Regions from separate parts of the Streptomyces sp. NPDC042364 genome, predicted to be linked through region 1. Evidence: riboswitches for the same ligand, from Rfam matches in the RefSeq annotation. Region 1 holds a riboswitch; each other region holds the start of a gene.
The links. Region 1 has a riboswitch for cyclic di-AMP ahead of AC067N_RS14055 (M23 family metallopeptidase). Riboswitches for the same ligand answer to the same signal wherever they lie in the genome.
Positions count from the first base shown of each region.

Region 1 (3,200 bases):
TTGCCGCGGGCCTTCACCCACCTGCCGATGATCGTCTCGGACTCGCCGCCCTGGTTTCCGTCGACCCACGCGGAGTAGGAGTCGGCGGTGTCGATGAAGTTGCCGCCGGCTGCGGCGTAGGCGTCGAGGACGGCGAAGGACTGTGCCTCGTCCGCCGTCCAGCCGAAGACGTTGCCGCCGAGGGAGAGCGGGAAGACCTGGATGTCGGACGTGCCCAGCTTGCGAAGAGAAGTCATGTCCTGTTTCAACCACCGTTTCGGACGGACGCATTCCGGGTCCGCGTGAACGGTGGGTGACACGTCGAGGGGCAGGTCACGCGGCGACGGGGAACTCGCCGGGCCGACGGACGCGGTATGACGAACGCCGCGTCAGGCCCGTCGGCCTCACGCGGCGTCACATCCGTTCGAGTGCAGTTCTCAGAGGCTCAGGCCCTTGCTGCGCAGCCACGCCGCCGGGTCGATGCCGGTGGTGGAGCCGCCGGGGTGCACCTCCATGTGGAGGTGGGCGCCGGTGACGTTGCCCGTGGCGCCGACGCGGCCGATGACGTCGCCGGTGGCGACCTTCTGGCCGACACTGACGCCGATGGAGGACTGGTGGGCGTACCAGATCTCCGTGCCGTCATCCAGGGTGAGCACGGTCTTGTAGCCGTACGAGCCGTCCCAGCCCGCCTGCGTGATCGTGCCGCTGTGGACGGCCTTGATGAGGGTGCCCGTGGGGGCGGCGAAGTCCAGGCCCGTGTGGTAGCCGGAGGACCAGTAGGGGCCGGCCTGGCCGAAGGTGGAGGTGAGGGTGTACGAGGAGGTCGGCAGCGTGAACTGCTTGGCCAGGGCGGCGAGGCGCTCGGCCTCCTTCTTCGCCGCGGCCTCCTCCTCCGCCTTCTTCTTGGCGGCGGCCTCCTTGGCCTCGGCTTCCTTCTTCTCCTCGGCGGCCTGCTCGGCGGCCTTCTTCGCGGCGGCGGTCTGTGCGGCCTCGGCGGCCTTCAGGTCGAACGCGTCCTGCTGGGACTCGGCCTGCTGCATGATGCGCGCGCGCAGCGCCTCGCCGGCGTCGGTGGCGCCCTGCTGGGTGTCGGCGGCGATGAGGCCGGCGCTGCTGAGCGGGGCGGTGGAGCCCTCGGGCTCGTCGGCGGCGTCGTCGTCCTCGAAGACCGAGCCCACGTTCGGCATGTCCGGCATCGAGATGGCCACCGGGGCCTTGCCGCTCTGGGCGCTGGCCATGCCCGCGCCGCTGACGGCGGCTATGACGCCGACGCCGAGAACCGTGGAGCTACGGGCGAACCCACCGCGCTGCTTGGTCTTGGCCACACGGTGCCGGCCGCGGACGGGGCGGAGGGACTCCGCGGTGGGGTTCCACTCCTGGAAGGGGCCCTCGCTGTCGCTGTCGTAGCTGCCGAAGCCGAAGGTCTCGGACTCACTGCTGCGTTGGCTCGGCACGAACGGGGCTTCGGTCGCGGACCGGTTGGACGCCACGTGGGCGTACTCCTTTCCTTCCTTCTCGCCTACCGGGTTAGCTGACGGGTTCGGAGCGGAAGGTCTCCTACGCGCGTAAACCGAACGTGCTTCCACGGCGGTTTCCGCGCGATTCACCCCAGGGTGGTGGTTCCCCGGTTCCCTACGGGATTCGGCGCGTGAGCACGGAGCCGCCTCTTGTGACGGCTGGGACGACCGCGCTGCGTTATCGAACGTTAATAGACGCGGGGGCGGCATTCCAAGCGGTTCTGAATGATCGTTCGGCTTTTTCCGCTGGACTTACGGGTCACGAGGGGTGGAAACCGGGCGAGTTGACCTCGCTTCAGCAGCCCCAGCTGTTCTGACTGGGCGTCAGTTGTAATGCGGAGGGACGTCACGTGAGCACGCTGAGTGAAATTCCTCAGGGGCGGTGCACCGCGAGGAGCGCCATGTCGTCCGTGGTGCCGCCGCCGGTGTGCTCGCGGACCTCTTCGGCGAGCGTCGTCAACAGGGCGCGCGGGGCGGGAAAGGTACGGCCGCTGAGCCGAGCGGCCGGGTCGTAGAAGACGCCGTCCGCGTTCCGCGCCTCGGACAGACCGTCGGTGTAGAAGAGCAGCGTCGCCCCCGCGGGGAACCCGGTGTCCTTGGCGCGGTCCGGCCAGGTGCCCAGCTCGCCGAGGCCGAGCGGCAGCGCGGTCCACGGGGTGTCGAGGGTGCGCAGTTCACCGTCGGCGTGGAGCAGCAGCGGGGCGGGATGACCCCGGTTGACGATGCGGGCCAGCCCGGCGCCGTGCGGGAACTCCGCGAGTACGGCGGTGACGAACCCCTCGTACGGCACGGTGGGGTCCCGCCGTGCCGCGTCGCGCCGGGTGACCTCCCTCGCGAGTGCCCGCTCCAGCCGCTGGGCCACGGCCTCCAGGCTCGTCTCCTGTTCGGCCGCTTCCCGGAACGCGCCGATCAGCACCGCCACGGCCGCCACCGCCCCCAGCCCCTTGCCGCGTACGTCCCCCACGATCAGCCGTACCCCGTGCGGCGAGTCCTGCACCGCGTACAGGTCACCCCCGATCGAGGCCCCGGCCTGCGCGGCCTCGTACCGTGCCGCGATCTCCAGCCCGCCGAGCCGTTCCTGGGGCCTCGGCAGTACGGCCCGCTGCGCGGCCTCCGCGATCTCGCGTGCGGTGGCGAGGCGGGCGTCGCTGCGCCGGACGAGCCGGTTGATGGCCACGGCCAGTACGGCGACGACGGCCACGGTGACGATCTCCGTGAGCGCGTCCACCTGCCCCGAGTCCCCGTACCGGAGGCGTACGACGACGATGCCGGCGAGCGAGGCGGCGCCGGTCGTCACCGTGCCCTCCAGCGACAGCAGCGGCGCGGCCACCAGGGGCGCGGCGGTGAAGAAGGGGACGGCCGTGAACTCCCGCGGCATGAAGTGGTCGTAGCAGAGGCCGCCGACGACGAGGAGAGCGGGCAGCATCCGCACGAGGGCGCGGGCATAGAAGAACCGCCGGCCGTCCGGCCTCTTCACACCCGCTGGCTGCCCCACCCGTCCCAGGTTCGCGGGGCGCCGGGCGGAGGGCCAGCCGGAGGGGCCGAGTGGGCTAGGGGCTGTCGGGCCCGGGCGTCCACGGGGCCCCTCGTCCGCCGGCCTTCAGCCCGCCGTCAGTTCGGCCAGGGGCAGGGTGTGCTGGGTGGTGAGGACCTTCGCCCGGAGGTAGCGGACGTTGTGGGCGGTGGTGAAGACGCCGGTGGGGA
Region 1 covers NZ_JBWKAJ010000006.1:23,113-26,312, forward strand. Annotated here, with positions in the region: gene AC067N_RS14050 (aldo/keto reductase) at 1-236, opposite strand, end outside; gene AC067N_RS14055 (M23 family metallopeptidase) at 417-1,469, opposite strand; cyclic di-AMP (ydaO/yuaA leader) riboswitch at 1,481-1,636, opposite strand; gene AC067N_RS14060 (PP2C family protein-serine/threonine phosphatase) at 1,870-2,922, opposite strand; gene AC067N_RS14065 (GTP cyclohydrolase II) at 3,097-3,200, opposite strand, start outside.

Region 2 (3,200 bases), 110 kb from region 1:
CTGGCCCAGCACCCTGCGCCACCGAGGGACGAACGGCTCAGGCTCCAGTTCGGGTTCCGGCCCAAGCTCCATCACCAGGCCGGACAGATCCTTGATCCGTGCCGTCCGATGCTTGCCGTTGGTGAGCCGGGCCCGGATTACGAGACGCCTGGGGTTCTCCCCGTCGTGCATCAGCGCGCTGGGCCGAAGCTCCCGCTGATAGGGCAGACCACCGAGAGCCGGGATCACCTTCGGCTCGGTGAACCACTCTCCCCCAGGGCCCTTCCTTTGCGTGGTTTTCCGTTCCCACCAACGGCCGTGGACGGGGATGAAGTCAATACGCTCGACACCCATAGGAGTCACGCCACGGTTCGCCAACCGGAGACGGATGAGATACCCGCGCTCATACCGTGGCTTAGGGTTCACCGGACTCATCAGGTGCCGTTCCACGATGACGTCCACCTCGGGGCGGACTCGCCTGTAGGTGAGCCACGCGATAACCATGTTGCACACGGCGCCTACTGCGCTGGCACCGGCTACCCACAGAGCAGCGACCGCTAGGCCTGGGTTCTGGGTCATGTCCCGAGTCTGCTCAGCCGGCCACTCTCTGACGAGCCTCCCGCCGAGACGTGCCGGACGTGTCGCCCTGGTGGCCTCTTAAAGCCACACGGTCTCCTGGACGCCCTTAGGGCACCATCTGTGGCTCCGGGATGAGCATCCCGCCAAGGCGGGCTCACGCGCCGTCAGGCGCCGCCGCAGGGGCGCCTTCAGCGCCCGTAGCCGCTCCCTCGCATCCGAGCCGATCGCACCGTCAGGACGACCCCCACATCAAGATCAATTTCTGTCAATGGCGTAGGTCACACTGATAGGCCGTCAACAGCTCGTGTTGGGTGCATGTCAACCCGCGGCGCTGCGCAACACGCCGGTCTGAACTGGGCAGTTGTCCCGCAAGCCTGAATTGGCGGGTGGTGAGTAAGTTCACAAAAGTGGTGATCAGATTTGAAATTCCGGCGATCCCGAGTGAACGTCTTCTCTAAGCCCTCACCGTCCCTGGTGAGGCGGTCCAGCCGGACGCCGAGCCCTGCCGCCGACTGGATGACCACACATCTCACATCAAGATCGGCAGGAGCGGGGGACCCAAGGTAAGCGCCGTTGCGTGGCTGACTCTGATGAAGCGCCAGATTGCGTACGGCTTGGGGTGAAGTCGCATCCCCGTGAGGGACGCGGCCGGACCACTTCGCCAGTCCGAACCCGACAGCTCACCTCGCAGGCGGCTAGCGAAGGTGAAGGTTGCACATGAGTGCGACGCACAACAACCCCCAGGTCTCGGGTGCTGGTTCCGGCTCCGGTGGTGGAAATGGGGACGACGGGTCCAAGATCCGCAAGTTCGAGGCGGTGATCATCGTGCTCTTGGGGATGATCGCTGGAATCCTCGCCGGGATCGGCAGTCGGACCATGGACAACGCCTCGATGTTCGAGGCGATCACTACGGGGGTTGTGGTGGGAGTCGGGCTTCCCGGCTTCATCATCATGATCATCCGCTACATCCGGAACCAGAACTGACCCGGGTCTAGCGACTCACCTTCCGGTAGTCCCCTCTATGCCGTGGGGGCACCGACAACAGGACGCGCTGCCACGGTGACCCCGTAGGAGTCGCGGACGGAGCGGGAGAGGTCTTGGCCATCGCCAGGGCCTCTCTTTCGTTGCCCTGGACGGTAGGTGCTGTGCCTCGAAGTTCCCTACGGCCGTCTCAGGCCCTCCCGGGTTGCCGAGGGTCGGTGGAGCGGCTTTGGGGTGGCGCTGCTTTGGCGCGAGTGATCATGGCCCCGTAAGCTTGCGGCGCGTCGGGCAGTCTGTGGACCTGCCCGGTGAAGCACGACGTTGGGGCCATGATCTTCGAGGCTCGCGCCAAAGTGGCTCCGTAAAGCCGTGGAGCCGACCGCCCCAGCCACGATGTACCTCTTCTCTGGCATTAAGCGGCTGATTGCTGTGTGCGCGGCACGGGCGCCGGCCGGGCTGGAGCGGGGCGGAGACAGGAGCGCAGGCCCGGCCGGGGGCCGGGCCGCGCACGGTGAGCGGAGCGAGCCGCCTTGAACCCGTAGAGAAAGTTGTAACTCAGTCGGTCTGCTGTTCCGGTCGGGGCTTGAAGTCGTATGCGCAAGACGGCAGTTGCCTGCCTTCGCGGTGCGCGAGCGGTAGGAAGATCACCGGTCGGATGGTCCAGGTGATGCGGGTCTTTTTGTGGGTGACGGACACCGTGCAAGGCTCGTGGCGCAACAGGGCTCGGCGGGTCTCTATGCGGCCGTCGTACAGCCAGTCCCATGCCTGGGTGGATGCGTCTGGGTCGAATGCCGGTGAGATGGTGCGGAGCGCGACGGCTACCCATCTGTCGGCCTGGGGCGCCGAGTAGGCATCGAACGACCCCCTCAGCTCCATCCCGCCCTCGCCATTGAGGTCCTCGGTCCAACACTCGCACCAGTAGCCGCGGTGGGCCTCGTCCTTCAGCACAGGCGGTCTCCCGGTCGGGTGCCGGTGAAGAGCTCCGCGGTGACCGTGTAGCCGACCCTGCTGCCGTGGATGGCGACTCGGTGGGCGAGTGCGGTGACCATGCCCAGGCCCCGGCCGTGTTCGGCCTCGTCGTCCTGGTGCTCGACCTTCGGGGCCGTGGCGGTCCTTCCGCCGTCCGTCACTGACAGGGCGATCACGTGCCGGGATACGGCGAGGGCCAGGTGGAAGCTGCCCGTCTCCAGGCCGCTGGCCGTGTGGAGGATCGCGTTCGCGCTGAGCTCGCTCACGATCAGCTCGGCGTCCTCAGCCAGGGGTGATCCGCGCAGGATGTCGCGGGTCCAGCGGCGGGCCCGGCTCACCTCTTCCGGAAATCCTGGGCAAGTGAGTCCCCAGACCCGGGCGGTGCTCGTATACTCGTGCATACAAGTTCCTTCGTGCTGGTAGGCCGCCATGTGCAGCGGGTTCGGGCTAGACGAGTTTCACGCCGTCGTGGGCGCGGATGGCCGGCGGGGATGCGGCGTCCAATGCGTCCAGGACGCGGATCGCGTATGCCTCGTCGGCAAGCTCGGTGACTTCTTCGCGGGTGGCCCAGCGCAGTGCGCGGGTCTCGTCGCCGGTGGTCGGCGTGCCGTCGGCAGCCTCGCAACGGAAGACCAGCGAGACGATCAGGCCCGTCATGTTCTTGTAGACACCGGTCAGGGTCGCGGGAAGCG
Region 2 covers NZ_JBWKAJ010000006.1:136,204-139,403, reverse strand. Annotated here, with positions in the region: gene AC067N_RS14780 (hypothetical protein) at 1-558, opposite strand, end outside; cyclic di-AMP (ydaO/yuaA leader) riboswitch at 1,081-1,267, shown strand; gene AC067N_RS14775 (hypothetical protein) at 1,276-1,542, shown strand; gene AC067N_RS14770 (hypothetical protein) at 2,095-2,487, opposite strand; gene AC067N_RS14765 (ATP-binding protein) at 2,481-2,909, opposite strand; gene AC067N_RS14760 (NUDIX hydrolase) at 2,956-3,200, opposite strand, start outside.
Region 2: another riboswitch for cyclic di-AMP. It lies ahead of AC067N_RS14775 (hypothetical protein); the one in region 1 lies ahead of AC067N_RS14055 (M23 family metallopeptidase).

Region 3 (3,200 bases), on a different contig from region 1:
ATACGCCGGGTCAGAACAGCCGCCACACCCGGAATTCCTGGATCCGGAAGGGATTCCGGGTCGTCGGGAGTTGTTCAGGCCGGACACCCGGTCGTCGGCCTCCAGCGCCCCCGCGCGGCACTCACCGTCCCACCGCGCCCCAACTCCCCTTGCCACCGCCGGAGCCGCCGGAAGTCGTCCCCGGCGATCACCCGATCGAAAGCCCTACGCGTGGTCGTGAGGCTCCCCCGCCGCCGCCGTGACCGCCGCCGCGACGGCGGTGGCCCCTCCTTCTCGCAGGGGCATGGCGAGGGCCGGACCCCGGGATCGGGGTCCGGCCTTCGATGACATCAGGTGGGCCGGGAGCGGCGCGTCAGACGGTGACGCCCTTCGACCGCAGATAGGCCAGCGGGTCGATGTCCGAGCCGTAGTCGGGGGTCGTACGGATCTCGAAGTGCAGGTGCGGGCCGGTGACATTGCCGGTGGCACCCGACAGGCCGATCTGCTGACCGCCGCTCACGGACTGCCCCGCGGAGACACCGATCGAGGACAGGTGGGCGTACTGGGCGTAGTAGCCGTCGGCGAGCTTGATGACGACCTGGTTGCCGTACGCACCGCCCCAGCCGGCGGAGACGACGGTGCCGGCGCCCACGGCCTTGAGGCTCGTGCCGGTCGGGGCCACGAAGTCGACACCGGTGTGGTAGCCGCTGGACCACATGCTGCCGGCGGTCTTGTACGCCGTGCTGATGGTGGCGCCCTGGATGGGCAGGGTGTAGCCGGAGCTGCTGGACTCGGCCACCTGACCGGCGGACGCACCGGTCGTCGCCTTCGCCGCGGACCCGGAGGGCTTCGACGCCTGGGCGGGCTTGGAGGACTGCGACGACTGGGTCTTCGTCGACGACTGGGACAGCCCGCCCGACGCCGGCTTGCCGCCGACGACGAGCTTCAGTCCCGGGTGGATGAGCGAGGGGTCGGAGCCGATCACTGAACGGTTGTCCGAGTAGAGCCGCTTCCAGCCGCCCCGGACATCCTGCTCGTCCGCGATCTTCGCGAGGTAGTCGCCGGCCTTCACGGTGTAGGTCCTGGCCGCCTTCTTCTTCGCGGCGATCTGCTCGGTGACGGCCTTCCCGGGGGTGGCCGTGGCCGTCTTCTCGGAAGCTCCGGAGACGGCGGCCGTGGGGGTCGCGGCGTGAGCGCCGGCGGCTCCCATCAGGGGCAGCGCGAGCGCGGCGCCACCGGTTCCGGCGGCAGCGATCGAGCGGGTGAAACGCTGGGACTTGGGACGGCGATGCTTACCCTTCGCGGGCATGGCGAATTCCTCTCCGGCGCCTGCGAGGTGAGCTGTCGGGTGCGGACTGGAGATGCCCGGCCGGGCTTGCGCCCGGCTTTACCCCTAGCCGTTCCGGAGACCGGAACAGGCGGTACTGCCTGTGGGTCCCCCGCTCCTGCCGTGGATCGGGTCGGTATGCGGCTCCGGTCGGCGGCAGGATTGGGCGTCCGTCCGGATCGAGGCTGAACGTAAGCGACTTGTCCCCACAGAGACAACTATCTGGATTTCCCGCGCGTCTTCCTACGTGATCCTTACACCGAATCCCGATTACGCTCCGTAAAGGTGTGCCGTATAGGCATTTCCAAAGGCCCTGGAAAAGCTCCTGAATTACGTGAGCATGACGACGACAGTCCGTCACGAGTATGACGCTGCTCACGCGCCTACGCCTCAGTAGTCTTTATTCCAGGGCCAGTTGGATTAACGGCTCCATTTCGGACAGATCGCTCAAGTGCGACGCAGGCGGATAACCGTCGCATCGAAGTCACCGCGCAGCCCGGTCCGCAGGCCGTGGTGCAACAGCACCGCCCCTCGGTGCACTTCGCCCGTTTCACGGCATTCGTAGGTTTTCGCGGGGTCAAGGCCGCGCAGCCGGAGCGGCGGGAGCGGCTCGCCGTAGTGCTGGGCCTGGAGGCAGGCGAGGACGACCACCTCGTCGCCGTGGACGTACTGCACGGCGCTCAGCCCTCCGCTCGGCGGGCGCAGCCGGTACTGGTCGCCGCGCTGCACGACGGGCTTGATCTCCTTGTAGAGCTGCACCCACTCCCGCGCCTCGGCCAGTTCCGCCTCGCTCCACTTGGTGAGGTCGCCGCCGACGCCGAGCACGCCCGCCATGGCACTGACGAAGCGGAACCGCAGGGAGCTGACCCGGCCGTTGAGCTGGTTGTTGGGGCTGTCGGTGACCCACGCGGCCATGACCCGCGCCGGATGGATGTGACTGAATCCGTGCTGGATGGCGAGCCGGTCCAGGGGGTCGGTGTTGTCGGAGGTCCACACCTGGTCGGTCCGCGACATGACGCCGAGATCGATCCGGCCGCCCCCGCCCGAGCACGACTCGAAGGCGACACCCGGGTGCGCGGCCCGCAGCCGGTCCAGCAGGGCGTAGAACGCGTGCACGTGCTCGACCCACAGCTTCTGCGGGTACGGCTCACCGGGCCAGCCGGCGTCCGTGAAGCAGCGGTTGAAGTCCCACTTCACATAGTCGATCGGGGCGCTGGAGAGCAGGGCGTCCAGCTTCTCCCACAGATAATCCTGGACGTCCGGCCGCGCGAGGTTCAGCACCAGCTGATTGCGCAGTTCCGTCCGCTTTCGTCCCGGTTGGTACTGCGCCCAGTCGGGGTGCGCCCGGTACAGCTCGCTGTCCGGGTTGACCATCTCGGGCTCGACCCAGATGCCGAACTGCATCCCGAGGGCGTGCACCCGGTCGGCGAGCGGCTTCAGCCCCTGGGGGAAGCGGTCCGGGTTGGGCGTCCAGTCGCCGAGTCCGGCCCGGTCACTGGTGCGCGCCCCGAACCAGCCGTCGTCGACCACGAACAGCTCGACCCCGATGGCCGCCGCCCGCTCCGCCAGCGCCCCCTGCTGCTCCTCCGAGATGTCGAACTCGGTGGCCTCCCAGGAGTTGAACAGCACCGGTCGGTCCCGGTCCGCGTCCGGGATGACATACGCCCGCTGGTAGGCGTGCCAGGCCCGGCTCGCCCCGCCGTGGCCGCCGTCGGACCACAGTCCCGCGAAAACGGGCGTGGTGAACGTCTCCCCCGCCTCCAGCCGCAACAGCCCCGACTCGTCGTACCCGGCGCCGCCGGTGATCTGCACCCGTGCGTCCGGCAGCTGGGCCACGGCGATCCGCCAGGAGCCCGACCAGCCGAGGGCGCAGCCGTAGACCTCGCCGTGGTCC
Region 3 covers NZ_JBWKAJ010000002.1:676,431-679,630, reverse strand. Annotated here, with positions in the region: gene AC067N_RS06250 (M23 family metallopeptidase) at 353-1,288, opposite strand; cyclic di-AMP (ydaO/yuaA leader) riboswitch at 1,293-1,451, opposite strand; gene AC067N_RS06245 (alpha-galactosidase) at 1,754-3,200, opposite strand, start outside.
Region 3: another riboswitch for cyclic di-AMP. It lies ahead of AC067N_RS06250 (M23 family metallopeptidase); the one in region 1 lies ahead of AC067N_RS14055 (M23 family metallopeptidase).

Region 4 (3,200 bases), on a different contig from region 1:
CGATGGCCTCGAAGGCGCCCGTGGAGGCGCCGGACGGGACGGCGGCACGACCGGTGCTGCCGTCGTCGAGGCCGACCTCGACCTCGACCGTGGGGTTGCCTCGGGAGTCCAGGATTTCCCGGGCTACGACGACGTCGATGGACGGCACGAGCATCTCCTTCTTGGGATGTGACGCATTGGTGCGGGGCCGCGAGGGCCATGCGACTAGAGCCTAACCGCCCCGGGGCCGTCGGCAGCCGACCGACCGTCCCGTGGACAGACAGACCGTACCCATTGTTTCGGCTCGGAACAAAGGGGGGTGGGCGGGAAAGTGAACAGAAGGGTCCGGCAGACGGGAGCGGAGCGGCCCGGGGCACAGAAAAACCCCGCCCCGGTGCGTACGGGGGAATGCGCACCGGAGCGGGGGGCCCGTGGGGACGGGGGACGGCCCTCACGAGGTCTTCACTATGGAGGACACGATCGTGAGCGAGCCACGGTTCAGCCGGGGAGCGGCCTTTTTTTCGGCCCGGCCGAACCGGTGTCCCGGCCCGGCCGCGGCGGGCCCTCCGGCCCGGCCGCGGCGACCGTCGGACCGGCCGTCAGCCGAGGTGGAGCTGCTGGCCGGGGTAGATGAAGTCGGCGTCGTCGATGATGTCCTTGTTCAGCTCGAAGAGCTTCTCCCAGCCACCCTTGACGTTCTTCTCGGCGGCGATGCTGCTGAGGGTGTCACCGCTGACGACCTTGTACTCGCCGTCGCCCTTCTTGACCTTCTTGCCGGTCGGGGTCTGGACGGTGGCGCGCTCGGAGGAACGCGAGGCGCGGGTCTCCTGGGTGCTCTCCTGCGAGGAGGAGGACGAGCCCGAACTCGAGCCCGAGCCGGAGTCGTTCGAGGAGGAGGCCGCGGCGCCGTCGTACGACGCGCTGGACAGGCCCTTGCCGCAGACCGGCCAGGCACCCTTGCCCTGGCCCGCGAGGACCTTCTCGGCGATGGCGATCTGCTGGGCCTTGGTGGCCTGGTCGGCGGTGGAGGCGTACTGCGTGCCGCCGTAGCCGGCCCAGGTGGAGGCCGAGAACTGCAGACCGCCGTAGTAGCCGTTGCCGGTGTTGATGGACCAGTTGCCGCCGGACTCGCACTGGGCGACGGCGTCCCACTCGGACGCGGTGGCGGCGGAGGCGCTGCCGGCCGCCATGAGCGGGGCGGCGATCGCGGCGGCGCCGGTGACACCGGCGACGGCGATGGCGCGGGCGGTCTTGGACGGACGGCGGTGCTTGCCCTTGCCGGAAAACAGCATGGAGTGATCCCCTCACCGACGCCTACGAGGTGAGCTGTCGGGTTCGGGCCGGTTGAGTTGCCCGGCCGCACCCGCTCGCCTCTCGGCTCACGTGATGCGGCTTCACCCCGAGCCGGTACCGGCGGCGTGACCCCGAAGGGCCTCAACCGCCGGACCCGGCGCAAACCTTGGGTCCCCCGCTCCTGCCTACGGCGCTTGACGCGACGACTGTTCCGAGCGGGCGTCGGCAGGATTCGGCGTGACGACCGCAAGGGCCCGCTGTGGCGAGCGGTCACGACCGTAAACACGTGATTCGCCGAATTTCAAAGACGATCAGGGGGTCTGTGATTCATCTCCCACCGAGATCAAAACGGGCATTAAGGGGCGAACCATGACCCGAACTGCCGCTACTTTTCACCCGTTTCGGCATCGACTTCCAGGGTCTGACCGGGAAGGATGAGGTCCGGGTCGGTTCCGACCGTGTCCTCGTTCTCTGCGTACAGCTCCCGCCATCCGCCACTCACCTCAAGGGAGTCGGCGATGGCCGTCAGGCTGTCGCCGGGGCGGACGGTGTACGAGCCGTCGACGGCCTCACGGGAGGCGTCACCACCACGGGAGGCGTGACGGCCGGCGGAGGTGTCGCGAGGGGATTCGGCAGCGTCGGCGCCGACACCCTCCTCGGCGCTCGCGCCGCGGTGGCGACCGGTGCCGGCGTCGGCATCGCCGCTGGCGGAAGGGGTGTCGCTCCGTGCGGAGTTGTCCGAGTCGCCGTTCTCGGCGTCACCCGCGGACGAGCTGCCGGACTCCTGCGAGCCGCCGGTGCGGTCGGAGCCCGCGGAGTCGGAGGAGTCCCCCGCGCCGGTGTCGGCCTTGGCGGAACCCTCGGATGCACCGGAGGACGATTCCGGTGAACCGGATGTGTCTGGCGACACGGAGGAGTCGGACGAGTCATCCGACTTGGTGGAGTTGCCGGATGAGTCGGATGAACCGGACGAATCACCCATGCCGGATGAATCCTCCGCGACACCGGTGTCCACGTCGGCCGGGGCCGAGTCGCCGTCGAGGTTGTGGAGGAGCCCGCAGGTGGACCAGACGCCGACACCCTGCTCGGCGAGGATTCTCTCGGCGACCTCGATTTGCTGCGAACGGCTGGCCCGGTCGGGGCTGGTCGCGTAGTCGAGTCCGCCGTAACGCTCCCAGTTGGCCTGGGAGATCTGGAGGCCGCCGGAGCGCCCGTTCCCGGTGTCCGCGCTCCAGGAGCCGCCGCTCTCGCACTCCGCCACCTGATCCCAGGTGGTTCCGCTGGCCGCGCTCGCGCCGGTGGCGCCGAGGAGCGGGATGGCGATGGCGGAGCCGGTCACTCCGGCCGCCACGAGGAGTGCCGGAGCCTGACGGGGGCGACGGTGACGACCGTTCCCGGAGAGCATGCGGTTGCCTTTCACACGACAGCAGAGAGCTGTGCGAAGGATGTGACGATCCCTCGCACTGACGTGTGAACGTAGCCGCAGACGATCAGTTGTCACAAGTTAATGCAGCGTAGATCACGTGAAGATCACGAACTTGAGGGTCTGTCATGTTCTTCCGCTCTTCCGGGTACTGTACGCGCCGTTCAATCGCCCTGACGCGGTGTGAATTCGACCGGAAGCGTGCGCAATCCACGCATGATGAGCCCGCCGCGCCAGCGCAGGTCGGCCGGATCGGCGGCGAGCCGCAGGTCGGGCAGGCGGGTGAGGAGTGTCGCGAGCGCGGTCTGCCCCTCCAGGCGGGCCAGGGGTGCGCCCAGGCAGTAGTGGATGCCGTGGCCGTAGCCGAGGTGCTGGTTGTCACGGCGGGAGAGGTCGAGGGTGTCCGGGTCGGCGAAGCGGGCCGGGTCGCGGTCGGCCGCCGCGAGCACGACCAGCACGGGGTCGCCGGGGGCGATGTCCTGCCCGCCGATGGTCAGCGGCTGTG
Region 4 covers NZ_JBWKAJ010000022.1:56,373-59,572, forward strand. Annotated here, with positions in the region: gene eno (phosphopyruvate hydratase) at 1-148, opposite strand, end outside; gene AC067N_RS31995 (transglycosylase family protein) at 579-1,271, opposite strand; cyclic di-AMP (ydaO/yuaA leader) riboswitch at 1,276-1,475, opposite strand; gene AC067N_RS32000 (transglycosylase family protein) at 1,658-2,677, opposite strand; gene AC067N_RS32005 (cytochrome P450 family protein) at 2,860-3,200, opposite strand, start outside.
Region 4: another riboswitch for cyclic di-AMP. It lies ahead of AC067N_RS31995 (transglycosylase family protein); the one in region 1 lies ahead of AC067N_RS14055 (M23 family metallopeptidase).